DNA from 2 places in the Aliivibrio sp. A6 genome. Region 2 is predicted to be linked to the other one. Evidence: predicted binding sites of a transcription regulator. Region 2 holds the regulator's gene; the other holds the start of a gene.
What was found. Region 2 encodes CRP, which controls carbon source genes, mostly activating them, when cyclic AMP is high. Its sites were predicted from a motif close to TGTGANNNNNNTCACA; they were not measured.
Positions count from the first base shown of each region.

Region 1 (8,028 bases), on a different contig from region 2:
TCTTCGAACTTAAACGCGCGCAAGTCAAGCTGGTAACAATAAGGAGCAGACTTAAAACTTTGCTTTCCAAGTAATTGTAAGACACTCGATGATCCAGTTAGCGTACTTGCAAGTAAGCAAGAACAACTGAGAGATGCAACTTTGTGTGCTTCGAAATCGAGGTTAGCAGACTTTTGATAGTTGAGATAAAGTGACGATGGTGTTAAACCGTTCCCAAACTTAACTAGTTTCTCTTGTTCGGTATCGTTTTTCTGTAAATTAAAAAATGTTTCGAATGGCATAGCTTCTGGAGTGAATAAATGCAGCGATGCACCAAAACCAACTGGTCCGGACATTATAACTGGAATACCTCGCTCTCTAGCTCTGCGATACATGAGCATTCTTGGCTCTATAACAAAGTAGTCAAGAGCGTCACAGACTAAGTCGACACCGTCCAAGAACTCTTCTATTGTGTCTTCAGAGATAGCAGTCAAGATTTTTGTCTCAACGTTTGGGTTTATGTCATGTAATCGGCGACTAAGAACGTCAGCTTTTTCTTGCCCTAATGTACTAATAGTGCAACCGAATTGACGGTTCATGTTTTCTGGGCCAAATGTGTCAAAATCAGCTATGGTAACTGAACCTACCCCCATTCTGACTAACGTTTCGGCATGGGTAAATCCAACTCCTCCAGCACCAGGTACAGCAATTTTTTTACCTTCTAGTGTTTTAAGTTCCTCCTCACTTACGATCCCAAGCATACGGCTAAATAGTAGTGAGTGGTCATAATCATCTTTTCTGTTTTCGTCTTTCATCATTATTCCATTATGTATTAGTGTATTCTTCGTGACAGTAGCTATTTATTTTTGTTGTGTGTGGATAAATAATCACTCTTGGTTATACCCATTAAGTACGAATCAAAATAAATTCCTTCCCGAATGACCTGAGCCTTTCTAGCTCCCTCGTTTACAAGGCCAATCTTTTTGTAGATTGCTATTGCTGCCTCATTATCTTGGTAAACCACTAACTCTATACGCTCAAAATCGAGGTACATAAATCCCGTATGCAACGCTTTTTTCAAAAGATTAAAGCCAATTCCTTGTCCAGTTGCTTCATCTGAAACACCCATTGCAAGAGAAGCAACTCTTCGCCACCGCCCGCTCGGCCACGTTAAATAGATGAACCCCGTAACTTTGCCATTGAGTTCTGCAATAACCCAATGTTTATGCTCAGTATCGGCCATTAGGTCCTTTACCACCATTTCACTTGTATAAGGCATAGATGATAGGCCATGAAATACTTGCGGTTTAGACATTATATCTGCGATGGCTTCTGAGTCTTTTACTCTCAATCCCCTGTAATTTAAGGTCGCACGCGAAGATGTTTTCTGATCATTTGAGTTCATATCAATCACTCGCTAATAGAATTCGACTACAAGCAGATCTCTAATTCCCAACTTATTTGGGTCAACTTGAACTATTGGAGAAGCAAAATGATAAGTAGAGGTGTCCTGGAAGAATATGCACTCTCCCTCTTTTGTCAGCGTATGGTCAAAAATGGGCGTTTTATTCTGGTCGAAAATGGTATTTATACCACCCGATACGTTTTCACGGTTAATCATCAAAAGCGTGCTATATTTAACTCCATCATTGTGAATACCTTCCGGAGAAGGCTTTCCTTGTTGGTTCTGTTCCGCAATGATTCTGTTCTGGTAGATATTTATATTCCAAACATCCTGATTAGTTAGTTCGCTTAACTCATATCCGATTTTTTTCAAAAGCTGATTCAGTATAGAGTTGTGAAATACCTCCCCTTTTATGGGAGAAAACCATCGCTTTATACCACCATTTAGGGGATTCACCGCTGTTGGTTGGTAATAATGATCGTACTCCTTCATCCATAAAGTATCTTCTGACCTTAGGTATCGAGCTTTACAGAAATTTCTAAAGCGATATTTGCCATCATCATTCATATAATTATCTTGATCGAGTTCATTCCAGGAATCCTTGAAATTATCCCAATCTTCTGAATTAAAAGCGTCTTTACCCAAGAAGTCGTTGATATTTGAAACCATACAAATATTATCTATTACCTCGGACAATATTAGTTGATTTTCATTATTGGCTTTCTCCATACCTATACACTCTTTTATTTTAATGGTTTAGAATTTGATATTACTTATCGGTGATAAAAATCAATCATTTACTTACAAATAATACATTCAGATTAAATCGATAAATATTTTCCCAGACTTTATTGACTCACATGTGCAAGCTAACCTGTGGTTTTCTTTGTTCCTTCCAATCACACTTAAAATTATTTTTTCGTCTTCGGTCTTTGGTTTCAGAACGTTATGGTGGTCATTTAGTTCTACAACACACTGTCCACAAACTCCTTTTCGACATCCATAAGGAATATTGGATGACTCTTTTGTTTCTATTTCATGAAGAAATTGATTTTTTTCCATGTCTATCTCTAAATTTGCCATATACACCTCGATATCAATTTATAATAATAATCTGATGTATAGACTCTTCTATCTAATTATTATTAAGGAGTGTTTGGTTATTTTTGCATCAAGAAATATTATATGCTCATCAAGGTGTTTTTGATTAATATCATTATATTTTCACTCTATTATTAAGCATATTTAAAATGGAGTAAGCAAATGAAAGTCGAAAACAACAATGATTATTTAGTTTCAATATCTGGCTCGTGTAATACCTCTTTTACAATTAAGATGACTTTGTATACATCAATGATATTAGGTGGTGCCTGGATGTATTTTATGGGTGGCTACTTCTTTTATGCAGGGTTTATCTTATTGGGGGTTGCATTTGCTCATGGAGTCGAGCTTCAGCATCAAGTTCTTCATGGTGGAGCTTTTTCTAATAACATCGTAAATCGTATAGTTGGTTTTCTATTAGGTGCCCCAATGCTCGTTAGCTATTCGAATTACAAGGCGAGTCATCTGATACATCATGCAAAAGTAGGGACGAAAGACGATACTGAATTTTTCGAATTTAATACTCTAGATGGAAGTAGCAATATATTTACAAAGCTAATTTCATTTTTCTTGATAACTCATTACATCGAATTCTTCAAACGTGTATTTAAAGCACTCCTTGGTAAGGATATTAACGATCTTTGTGACCAGAAAACCAACAAGCAGATTAGAAATGAGTACATCATGATGCTAGTTATTATTATTGTTGCAATTGTAGGGCTTGCATATTTTGAAATGCTGACTTATTTGGGAGCTTGGTTGTTACCTCTCTTTTTAGTAGCCTCACCACTACATACCCTAATTGAGTTCCCAGAGCACTTTGGTTGTAATAATGAAAGTGAGAATGTGTTGGAAAATACGCGTTCAATCCGAGCTAGCAGCTTTATGGTCTGGTACACAAATGGGAATAACTACCATGTAGAGCATCATATGTATCCGCTTGTTAGACCTGAGAAATTATCAATTGTCCATAGAAGAATAAATCAGGATATTCAGCATACGAATCATTCATATTCGGAGTTTTTCTTTGAGTCTATCTAAGGTTTATGATGCGTAATTTTTACTCAGAAAATCAATTAAGAATTCAAAAACTGAATGGTTCAGAGCGTATAGCGAAGCAGCTTGAAGACACAAGGTTAATGATTGAGTTTAACGATGATGTAGCCCAAATAGTGAACTCATCGCTGTTCTTTTTCATTGCAACTTCGAGCGGTGACAGGAACTTGGAGTGCTCTTATAAAGGTGGGAATGAGGGTTTCGTACGTGTTATGTCAGATAATGAGCTTGCGTTTGCGAATTATGATGGAAACGGAATGTACAAAACACTTGGTAATATTGATGAGAACCCCGAAGTTGCGTTGCTCTTTATCCAATTCAATGGAGACAAGCGTCGCATCCGCATTAACGGAAGAGCACGAATTTCTACAGATAAAGAAATTACACAGCACTTTCCTAAGGCGGAGAGCGTGATCATTGTTGAGGCTGAATTTATTTTCCCTAACTGCCCACGCCATATCGACACGATGCGATTTGAAGAAAACTCAATATATAGCCCAACTGAAGGCTATACCCCCCCTGAGCCATATTGGAAATCTAAGCCCGATTTAGCTCCTTATGTAAAGAAGAGATAACAAAATGGACACACCGTATTTTAAACTTAATTCTACTCAGTATGTCTTACAAGATTATTATTCGTCAACGTTAGGCGACCCTGTGCGGTTTAACGTAATTCCAGACTCTATCGATAGTCTTAGGGAAATACGACGAATAGAAGATGAATGGATGTCGTTTGAAGAAAATGCAATTGTAAATGAAATTCTTCCATCTAATCCAACAGAGTTTAAAGGTTGGTATACAGATAAGCTATTAACACTTAATGAAAACATCAAAGAGTTCTTGGTGTATCTAAGAAACGAAGCGTCTCCTTCAGCAATTGCGTTTTACGTGTGTATGGAAGAGCTTGTCGATGGTAGTTTTGATGATGTGATGGCTTTGGCTCAATTAGGTGTCAATAATCGCTCAAAATTAACAATTGCTGAGAACTATTGGGATGAAATGGGAAATGGCAGTTATGATAAAATTCATACTGAAATGTTCACGGAGTCATCTAGGTATTGTAGAAATCTACTAGACGAAGTATCTCTTTCGTTACCAACTAATATCCCGACACCGTGCTTGATGAACGGGAACCTTGTAACGTTTTGGGCGCTTAGAAGAAAATACATTCCCCGGTTATTTGGAGCGATTGGTTTGATTGAAGGCTCAGCCCCCGTTAGATTCAAAGCAGTGACTAAAGGCATGGAAAGATGTGGCTTTCCAGAAGAAGCAATTGCTTATCACCGTGAGCATATTCATATTGACGCAATTCATGGTAAGGAATGGCTCAACAATATTCTATTACCATATGCGGAGCAAAGTGAACGTTGCTGTCAGGAGATGGCTCGCGGGGTTCTCATCCGCTTTCGAGTAGCAGAAGAGTATTATCGCTATATTGATAAAATCGTACGCGAAAATTGCTAATAGATAACCTGAGTGCCTTGTTGAGAAAATGAGGTACTTAAATTGCATTTCGATTATACATCATAATCCGACAAGTCAATCATATTGCGGTATATTCTTTGAAAGGGATTTTTTACTGCGGTTGTTGAATGAATCAATCTAAATTGGGGTATGTTCATACTTGAAAAGGCAGCATATGGATGCGAATGCTGCCCTTTTAGTGTGATACTTTATTTCTCAGTATGAATCTTCAATACTTAGTATGATTCTTTATTACTCTCCTACAATTGCATTAGAGCAGAGAGATCTTGTTCAATCTGTTTTAGAGTCACTGTTGGATGAGAAAACCTTGTTGTTAATGCCAACTACAACAAACATTGCACCACCAGTAACCGCGTCAGATGAGCAATTATATAAGCTCAATTCAGTCATTTTGAAATACACTTCATTAGCAAGCTTAGCTGATCTACCTCAACTACATTTACCTTGGTTTTCGGTGAACGATTCACCATGGGGGATCTCGTTACTGGGTAAAAAGGGTATGGATAGACAATTGATTGATGCTGCGATCCGATGGAAACAAAATCAATAGACTTATTTTCTGGATAAGTACTTTGAGAAAAGCTGGCCGTTGAGCTGTTGAGTTAAAAAAAAGAGGAGCAAATTAGCTCCTCTTTTTTTGATTGACTCTTAATCCACTTATATCGCAGCGTACTCTAAAGTCACTTCAGGGCTAAGCGCCTCTAATGTACTTTTAGTTATTGCTAAGTGGCTAATTGCGCCTTTATGGTTTTCAACCAAGGCTGCGGTTGTGATGTCTGATAAACACTCACGAGACATATTGGCATGAATAAGGGCCACTTGAAGTGGAGGTAAGCTTGGATTAAACGCCGCATTCTCAGCGTACATGCCGTGATAAATGTGACCGCTTTTCATTTCAAGCGCAATACCACTGATGTTATGTGAATAAGGTGCATGGCTATGATTCGCTGCTTCTACAGCACTAATCAATAAAGCAGAATCCGTCTTTAGTGTTAGATCATGCGATACAGACGCTAATAAACCGCCTTCAATACCCAGATCTTTAGGACCAAATGATTCTGGTAAATACTCTTGCAATGACTTCTCATCACGCTCAGGCAGTTGAACCATTAAACTATCAGCCGTTGTCAGTTCGTTCATGAATTGACGACAGTGGCCACAAGGACTGAAATTGATAGTAATGTCAGATATTCCGGTTTCACCGTTGATCCAAGCGTGACTAATCGCAGATTGCTCAGCATGAACCGTTTGGCCCAATTGAACACCACTAAACTCCATGTTTGCACCAAAATAAAGGTCACCTGAGTTACCACGAACAATCGCACCAACATAAAAATTAGAAATTGGGGCAACAGAGAAAGCCGCGGCAAGAGGAAGTAAGGCTAAACGTAATTCTTTGTCACTAAGTTTGCTGTCAGCAAGTAGGCCTTGAAACTGCGCTTTAGTAATGATGCCTTTAAATTGGGTGTTAATGAAAGAAGACAGCGCTGATTGTAAATCTGCAGGCAGATCAGAAAGGGCATTTTCTAAGCGTTGTTGTACTGTTGTAGAGTGTAGAGTGGTCATCAGTGTGATCCTTTTTAATTTCTTCTGGGCTCATTATTAGGGACTATAGCCATAGAAACATAGATCAATATCACACTCATTGATGTAAAGATACATTATTTACATCAATGAGAGAGATGTCACACTGATTTGAAGGGGTTTTAACCAATTAGCCTTTTATAAATACCAATAACGTATAAATAAGTGGCGCAACTAATGAAGTGATGATCCCACAAATAACCAAGGCAAGAGAGCTAAACGCCGCATCTTGAGAGTTAACTTCAGCAGCTTGTGCAGTACCAAGGGCGTGAGAGACATTACCCATGGTTAATCCTCTTGCCAGTGAGCTTTTAATTCCCAACATATTATAAATAGGATAAGCACAGATAGCGCCCATTAAGCCTGCTAATAACACTAAGATAGCCGCGATAGCCGCCTCACCTTGTAATTGACTTGAGATAGCCATCGCAATTGGTGTGGTCACTGATTTTGGTAAAATACTCGCAACCAATTGCATATCAGCACCCATCCATACCGCTAAGAAAGCACCTGACAGCATAGAGAACAGTGAGCCAACACTACAAGCAAGTAGGATGATTTTCCAGTTTGCACGAATATGCGGTAACTGCTCATACAGCGGGTACGCCAGAGCAACAACAGCAGGTTGCAGCAAGTAACTTAAAAATGCATTGTCGGCATAGTAAGTTTCATAAGGTACCTGTAATACCATCAAGATCGGGATAACGATAAAAACACTCAGCAATAATGGATTATTGATTGGGTGAGGAAAACGTTTAGCGAACCAACGCGCTGAATAAAAAACAATAACGGTTAAAATGACCCACATTATTTGTTTCCTCTATCAAGACGATCAATAAGTAATGAAAGACAAACTAAAACCAGTAATGAACCACCAGCGGTACTGACAATGATTGGAATCGCATTGTTGATTAATAAATCGAAATGCGTCATTAACCCAACAGAGATTGGAATAAATAAAATCAACATATTCCGCATGAAGAATTGGCAACCTGTCGCAGCCCAGTCCGGCCTGCATACACCAATAACCATTGCAGTGAATAAAATCAGCATTCCAATAATACTGCCCGGTACTGAAATATTTAACCACGATTGAATGCCGTTTCCAGCAAACAATGAAGCAAAAATCCATGCGAAAGAATAAAGGTATTTAATCATGATACTAACTGTTGTACGTAATTATAAACGGCCCGCAAAATAGCGGTTTTCTTGTCATTACCTTCAGATTCCAAATACAAAGTTTCAAAACTTGATTCGTAATCAGGTAAATGGGTTTGGAAATAATCTTGCAGATGAGCCTGCCACTTTAATTGTTCAGCTTCATTAAGCGTATGCGGGAAATTACGCGCACGGTAACGGAACAATAATGGTTTAATGCGAGGGTCAGTGACATTAGGTTCAAAATCGATAAGCTGTTC
Region 1 is NZ_JARACR010000003.1:145,026-153,053, reverse strand. It holds gene PVK70_RS03050 (ThiF family adenylyltransferase) at 1-797, opposite strand, end outside; gene PVK70_RS03045 (GNAT family N-acetyltransferase) at 836-1,384, opposite strand; gene PVK70_RS03040 (2OG-Fe dioxygenase family protein) at 1,397-2,113, opposite strand; gene PVK70_RS19085 (2Fe-2S iron-sulfur cluster-binding protein) at 2,201-2,446, opposite strand; gene PVK70_RS03035 (fatty acid desaturase family protein) at 2,648-3,526, shown strand; gene PVK70_RS03030 (pyridoxamine 5'-phosphate oxidase family protein) at 3,532-4,116, shown strand; gene PVK70_RS03025 (iron-containing redox enzyme family protein) at 4,268-5,005, shown strand; gene PVK70_RS03020 (amidase family protein) at 5,247-5,576, shown strand; gene cdd (cytidine deaminase) at 5,684-6,592, opposite strand; gene PVK70_RS03010 (CidB/LrgB family autolysis modulator) at 6,741-7,418, opposite strand; gene PVK70_RS03005 (CidA/LrgA family protein) at 7,418-7,768, opposite strand; gene sbcB (exodeoxyribonuclease I) at 7,765-8,028, opposite strand, start outside.
Region 1: cdd (cytidine deaminase) is a predicted target of CRP. The motif match lies at 6,701-6,716, and genes of this name have one in related genera.

Region 2 (8,028 bases):
AGGTTATGGACACTTTGCTGAGTATGCTTTACAAGAGCGAAAATTTGCTCAGCTCCCTCCTTATACCCATTTATCTCTATTCAGAGCAGAAGCAAATAATAGTGATAACGTAGAGCAATTTTTACGGCAAGTGCGCGACATACTAGAGAGCCATCCACAATTTCATGACGCCACGCCGGTATTAGGGCCCATCCCTGCACCATTAGCAAAACGAGCAGGTAAGTATCGTTGGCAACTGCTTTTTCAAGCGCCAAACAGAACCGTAATGCAGAGTATGTTACGAGGAGCTAAGGCAGCGATTGAGCTGCTCCCATTAGCGAAAAAAGTTCGCTGGACGCTTGATATAGAGCCTCAAGACCTTAGTTAGTGTAAGGATTTTAATTCTATTTATTTTTCATTAAGGAGGAAGATAATCAGCCCCCATGTGAGGCAAGTCACAACGTAGATGTAATTTTTGTTAGATCGCCCGTATTTAATTCTTTATTTTACACATAAAATATCTTCTAAAATAAACAGAGCAATCGTTTACTTAACATTAGATTTTAGTTGGAGAGAATTATTATGGCGACAATGAAGGACGTTGCTCTATCGGCAGGGGTATCAACAGCTACGGTATCACGAGCACTAATGACACCAGAAAAAGTATCGTTAACCACTCGCAAACGCGTAGAGAATGCCATCATTGAAACGGGGTACTCTCCAACGACACTCACTCGTACTTTACGCCGTAATGAATCTAAAACAATAGTGACCATTGTGCCTGATATTTGCGACCCATACTTTAGCGATATTCTACGAGGCATTGAAGATACCGCCGTCGAGAATGGATATATCGTTTTGGTTGGCGACAGTAGCCAGCAACAAAAGCGCGAGCATTCTTTTGTAAATCTTGTTTATACCAAGCAGGTTGATGGCATGGTACTGCTAGGCTCGGATCTTCCTTTCAATGCCAGTCGCCAAGAACAAAAAAACTTACCCCCTCTTGTTATGGCTTGTGAATACGCGCCTGAATTAGAATTACCAACCGTTCATATTGATAATTTAACCGCTGCATTTGAAGCCGTGAATTACTTAACTAAACTAGGCCATAAACGTATTGCCGAGTTATCTGGCCCTGAAGATTCTGCCCTATGTCAATTCAGACACCAAGGCTACCAACAAGCATTGCGCCGAGCAGGAATCACTATGAACAGCGCCTACATTCATTATGGTGATTTCTCTTTTGAAGCAGGTGCGAAGGCAATTAGCCAACTGCTCTCTCTCTCCTCACCACCAAGCGCCGTATTTTGTCACAACGACATAATGGCCATTGGTGCAATTCAAAAAGCAAAGCAAATGGGTTTTCGTGTACCTCAAGACATCTCCATTATGGGGTTTGATGACATTGAATTTTCCCAGTACTGTGAGCCGTCATTAACCACTATTTCACAGCCTCGCTATGAGATCGGACGTCAATCTATGCTTATGCTTCTAGAGCTACTTAAAGGTCATGATGTTCGTTCAGGATCCAGATTGTTAGAATCATCATTAGTAATAAGAGAAAGCACTGCACCACCAAAAAACCATTAATCATAAGAACTCTAAACATCAGCAAGAGGAATCCACAAAGCAAAGTCATTGATTGGGTCAATATTTCTCTCCAATTAGTGACTTTTTGCGTACTTTTTCACACAAATACTGGTATGAGTAGCGACAACTGATTACCATAAAGAACCTTCTTTGAATTCTGTATAAAGTAACGCACTGTGGCTAATAAAGATTACGTAAAACGTGGACGCACCCCCAAGAAACCGGCAAAAAAAACAGCCAAGAAAAAAGGCGTTAAGCAGCCGATATCACCGGGCTCTACTCCTTGGAAAGCCGTTGCCGTTGCTGGCCTATTGGTTGCAGTATTTGGCTATGCCCTTTACTTTTTAAATGACTCTCCAGCGCCAGAGCAAAAAGAAACCATAACGGAAGTCGCTCCAGCTAAACCCAAGAAAACAAGCTCTAACCAAGAAATTCCACCATTGCCAGAAGAGCAATGGAGTTATATGGATGAACTTCCAAATAAAGAAATTGAAGTAGAACAAAAAGAGCTAAAAGTATCTGAAGTTCCTTACATCATGCAATGCGGCGCTTATAAATCACGCTCACAAGCTGAAGAGCGCAAGATGAATATTGCTTTCCAAGGCATAACATCTACCGTTCGTCATGCTGACGGCAGTAGTTGGTATAAAGTGGTTCTTGGACCGTATAAATTTAAACGTGATGCAGAAAAAGATCGCCATAAGTTACAACGAGCTAAAATCGAACCTTGCGCTATCTGGAAAGATCAGTAATCACTCATCAATAAGTGCAGCGATTAAAATCGCTAATAGCATCACACATTTAAAAAGGAGCGCATTGAGTGCTCCTTTTTTCTATCTATTCAACTTGAAAACCCTACTCCTTCCCCCCATTACAATAGTAATAATCATGAAGATGATGTCATGCTTTAATTAATGGCGTCGTCGAATAAGAGGTTTTACTCGTGACTACAATTGTTTCTGTACGCCGTGAAGGCAAAGTCGTGGTTGCTGGCGATGGCCAAGCATCTCAAGGTGATATGATCGCAAAAGGCAACGTAAAAAAAGTACGTCGTCTATACAATGATTCTGTTCTTGTTGGTTTTGCTGGTAGCACAGCAGATGCCTTTATTCTGTTCGACCTGTGTGAACGAAAATTAGAAATGCACCAAGGTAACTTAACCAAAGCTGCGGTTGAGTTAGCTAAAGAATGGCGTAGTGACCGAGCATTGCGTCGCCTTGAAGCAATGTTAATTGTGGCAGACAAAACCACTTCTCTTATCATCAGTGGTACGGGCGATTTAATCAACGCGGACAATGATTTACTAACTATCGGTTCTGGTGGCTATTTTGCTCGCTCTGCAGCGACCGCATTACTGGAGAATACCGATTTAGATGCTCGTGAAATTGCCACAAAAGCGTTAACTATTGCTGGTGATATCGACGTATACACCAACCACAATCATACCGTTGAAGAACTGAACGCTTAACCAAAATAAGGAATTCCCATGTCTGAAATGACTCCTCGTGAAATTGTACACGAACTAGATAGCCATATTATTGGTCAAGATAAAGCAAAACGTTCAGTCGCGATTGCACTTCGTAACCGCTGGCGTCGTATGCAATTGGAACCAAATTTACGTGCCGAAGTTACGCCTAAAAATATCCTAATGATTGGTCCTACTGGTGTAGGTAAAACAGAGATTGCACGTCGTTTGGCGAAGTTAGCAAATGCGCCTTTCATTAAAGTTGAAGCGACTAAGTTCACTGAAGTAGGTTACGTTGGTAAAGAAGTTGAGAGTATCATTCGTGATTTAACCGATGTTGCTATCAAAATGACACACCAACAAGCCGTTGAAAAAGTAAAATTCCGAGCTGAGGAGCAAGCAGAAGACCGAATCCTAGATATTTTATTACCACCAGCGCGAGATGCATGGGGTAATAACGAAGAAGGTGATAATGATTCTGGTACCCGTCAATCTTTCCGTAAAAAACTGCGTGAAGGCAAGCTAGACGACAAAGAAATTGAAGTGGATGTTGCAGCACCTCAGGTCGGTGTAGAGATCATGGCTCCTCCTGGCATGGAAGAGATGACAAACCAACTTCAAGGTATGTTCCAAAACCTATCAGGCGGTAATACAACCAAAAAGCGTAAGATGAAAATTGTTGATGCCCTTAAAGCACTAACAGAAGAAGAAGGCGTGAAACTGGTTAATCCTGAAGAACTAAAAGAACAAGCCATCTTTAACGTAGAAAACCACGGTATCGTATTTATCGATGAAATAGACAAGATCTGTAAAGGCTCAAACTCTCATTCAGGTGATGTTTCTCGTGAAGGTGTGCAACGTGATTTACTGCCATTAGTTGAGGGCAGCACAGTAAGCACTAAACACGGTATGGTGAAAACCGATCATATGTTATTCATCACATCGGGTGCATTCCAGATGGCAAAACCGTCTGATCTAATCCCTGAGTTACAAGGCCGTTTACCTATCCGTGTTGAGCTTGAAGCATTAACAGCAAATGACTTCAAACGTATCTTAACGGAACCAAACGCGTCATTAACTGAACAATACATAGCTCTATTGGCAACCGAAAATGTAAGCGTTGAATTTACTGAAGATGGCATCACTCGTATTGCTGAGTCCGCTTTCCAAGTAAACGAAAGTACAGAAAACATTGGTGCTCGTCGCTTACATACGGTGATGGAACGCTTAATGGAAGAGATCTCTTACGATGCTTCTGAAAAACACGGCGAGAGCTTAGTTGTTGATGCTGAATACGTAAGTTCGCGTTTAGGCAAGCTAGTCGCAGATGAAGATTTAAGTCGCTTCATTCTGTAATTTTTAGCCTTTATGCTAAATAAAGCCTCGTTAATGAAAATTAGCGAGGCTTTCTCTTTAGGAAACGCATTATTTTAAGCCACGATTTCCCAAGAGTGTGTCATATCAATGCCTTCACCTAGCATTAAACATACTGAACAATACTTCTGTAATGAATCAGCAGTAACTTGCTCAACAATGCTAGGATCCAGATTATCACCACTCACTTCAAAATGAATATTCACATGAGTAAACAGCTTTGGCGCAGTTTCACGACGCGCGCTTGATAACTTAGCAATACAGCCTGTTACTTTTTGATTTGCAGATTTAAGTCCATCTACAACATCAACAGAACTGCATCCACCAGCGGCCATTAATACCATTTCCATCGGGCTTGGGGCTTTTTCACCACCATTTCCATCCATTACCACAGAGTGGCCAGATTGAGATTGACCTAGGAAAGTAAATCCCTCAATCCATTTAACTTCAGCGTTCATAAAAGCCTCTTTACTACATAAAAAGAAAACTCGTGATCCATTTCACGAAATTGTGCCCTTGGTCGCACATTTCATACGATCAAAGTCAAGAAATCAACGGCGAAACAAGGTATGATTTTATCAATTATCTCAACGAACATGCAGCCTTGTTCCGATAACCATATTCTATAGGCCAAACTGATATTTGGCTCAGTTATTTTAAAATGGACATCGCCTACTTGGCAAACGCAGAGGAAGTATAAAGTATGGTTCTAGGTAAACCTCAGACAGACCCAACATTAGAGTGGTTCTTATCTCATTGTCACATTCATAAGTACCCTTCAAAAAGTACTTTAATCCACGCTGGTGAAAAAGCTGAGACACTTTACTACATCGTAAAAGGTTCTGTTGCTGTACTAATCAAAGATGAAGAAGGTAAAGAAATGATCCTTTCTTACCTTAACCAAGGTGACTTCATCGGTGAGCTTGGCTTGTTTGAAGAAGGTCAAGAACGTTCAGCATGGGTTCGTGCTAAAAGCCCTTGTGAAGTGGCTGAAATTTCATTTAAGAAATTCCGTCAGCTTATTCAAGTAAACCCAGATATTCTGATGCGTCTTTCTGCTCAAATGGCAACTCGTCTACAAATCACTAGCCAAAAAGTAGGTGATTTAGCATTCCTAGACGTTACAGGCCGTATCGCTCAGACTCTATTGAATCTAGCTAAACAACCAGATGCAATGACTCACCCAGATGGCATGCAAATTAAGATCACTCGTCAAGAGATCGGTCAAATTGTAGGTTGTTCACGTGAAACTGTTGGCCGTATCTTGAAGATGCTTGAAGAGCAAAACTTGATCTCTGCACACGGTAAAACAATCGTAGTTTACGGTACTCGTTAATTTAACGCTTATCTTAAACGAATAAAAACGCAGCTCTTGAGCTGCGTTTTTTTATGCCTAAATTTTAGAATTAACTGTCTGTGCTTTCAAAAATTTTATCAGCAGATGCAGCGACAAATCCTGTATATATCTTGCCATTAGGTAGCGAATAACGCTTAGCAAACTCATAAAATCCACCTGGGATGTCAAACTCACCCTCAGTAAAGCTCACTTTCACTTTATCGGCCATGGTTGATGACTGTTCTAAGTAAACCTCAGGAGAGCCTTTCACTTCACCACCCACTTCGTTCATTGCAAAACCAGCATCACGTAAGTGTTGGTTCACATCAACCACTTCAGCAAACGCTTCAAGCTGATTAACATAAACCGTAAAGTGATTAGCACCATAACCATGAGCTGCCAGCCAAGAAGCATACTCACTCTCTTTTGCTAAGATTTGATATTCCTCAAAACTTAACGCCCAAGGACGGCCCGCTGAAAGAAAATCGCTGGTCGCAAAATAATGCGCTGGCACCTGTTCAACCAAAGCATGAATAATGTTCTGAGTTTCAAGCGATAGCTCTTCAACTAAAATCTCACTAATAAAAACAAGTGGCGCATTAGGATCTGGATGCTCAAAATGCTGTGCTTTGAGTTTTTTCGCTTCAAAATCATACGTCTCACACGCTTTATACCCTATTGCTAAAAATGGGGCAGCTAACGTTTGCAAGCCAACCTTAGGCAAGTTAAACGTACGTAATGCAATGTGATCGTTAATCAATTCATCGCCATTAGATAATAACTGATGAACCTTTCCTGCCGATGGGGATAAACGAGTAATATAATCTTGCCATAATGACGAAAATAAAGACGTTACGTTATTCATGCCTATCACCTCTTATAAAGTTAAACCCGGAGACAGTTGAGCGGGAATTTCACAGGCATCGCCTTCCATTGAGGCCATTGGGTAGGCACAATAATCTGCCGCATAGTAGGCACTTGGTTTCATATTGCCTGATGCCCCCGGACCACCAAATGGCGCGTCACCACTTGCTCCAGTTAATTGACGGTTACGATTTACAATACCTGCACGAATATGCTCTACAAAATATTCCCACTCATTGTCATCAGTTGAAACAAGACCTGCCGATAACCCATAACGAGTGCCATTAGCCAGATCTACCGCCTCTTCTAAGGTTTCATAGCGTACTATTTGCAATAATGGGCCAAAGTATTCTTCATCCGGTAATTCAGCTACATTAGTCGCATCGATAATGCCCGGAGAAACAAAGGCGTGGCCTAAGCTTTTCGCCTCAAGCAGTGATTCACCACCTAAAGCTTGTAAATTCTTCTGAGCATTTAAAATAAACTCTGCCGCAGCGACGGATATTTGCGGTCCCATGAATGGCGCGTTATCAGCAAAAGGTTGGTCAACCACAATGCTTTTTGCGACCTCAACAAGACGCACAACTAACTCATCTCCAGCTTGGCCTTTTTGCACATACAGACGACGAGCACAAGTACAACGCTGACCAGCACTGATAAAAGCTGACTGAATAATGGTATAAACCGTCGCTTCTCGATCTCCAAAATTATGAGAGATCACCATTGGGTTATTCCCCCCCATTTCTAAGGCCAGCATTTTCCCTGTATCTCCTGCAAATTGGCGATGTAAAATATGCCCTGTATTCGCACTGCCGGTAAACAACAACCCATCAATCCCTTTAGCGCTAGCCAGTGCTTCACCCGTTTCACGAGCACCTTGTACTAAGTTAATCACTCCATTAGGTAAACCGGCTTGCTGCCACAGCTGCATAATTACTTCACTGGTCCATGGTGTTTGCTCTGAAGGTTTTAATACCACGGTATTACCCGCAAGTAACGCAGGAACGATATGACCATTTGGTAGGTGTCCTGGGAAGTTATACGGCCCAAAGACAGCCATTACTCCTAGTGGGCGATGTCTTAGTACAATTTTATTCCCTGCAGCTTCACGCTCTTTATGTGGCGTTCTTTCATGGTAAGCACGAATGGAAATCGCGATTTTCCCCACCATAGCTCCCGCTTCGGTTTTTGTTTCCCAGAAAGGTTTACCCGTCTCTTTTGCAATAACTTCAGCAACTTTATCAGCATTCTCTTTTACCAATTCAGCAAAGCGCTCGATAACCGCTTGGCGCGCTTCAAAAGGCTGTTTTTTCCACTCAATAAAGGCATGACGTGCCGCACTAACAGCAGACTCAACCTGTTCTTTGGTTGCGCTGTCTCCTTCCCACACCACTTCACTGTTGTATGGGCTTACTGATTG
Region 2 is NZ_JARACR010000006.1:128,460-136,487, forward strand. It holds gene priA (primosomal protein N') at 1-367, shown strand, start outside; gene cytR (DNA-binding transcriptional regulator CytR) at 562-1,569, shown strand; gene PVK70_RS05925 (SPOR domain-containing protein) at 1,746-2,321, shown strand; gene hslV (ATP-dependent protease subunit HslV) at 2,513-3,037, shown strand; gene hslU (HslU--HslV peptidase ATPase subunit) at 3,056-4,390, shown strand; gene PVK70_RS05940 (OsmC family protein) at 4,465-4,866, opposite strand; gene crp (cAMP-activated global transcriptional regulator CRP) at 5,112-5,744, shown strand; gene PVK70_RS05950 (DUF1338 domain-containing protein) at 5,815-6,609, opposite strand; gene astD (succinylglutamate-semialdehyde dehydrogenase) at 6,622-8,028, opposite strand, start outside.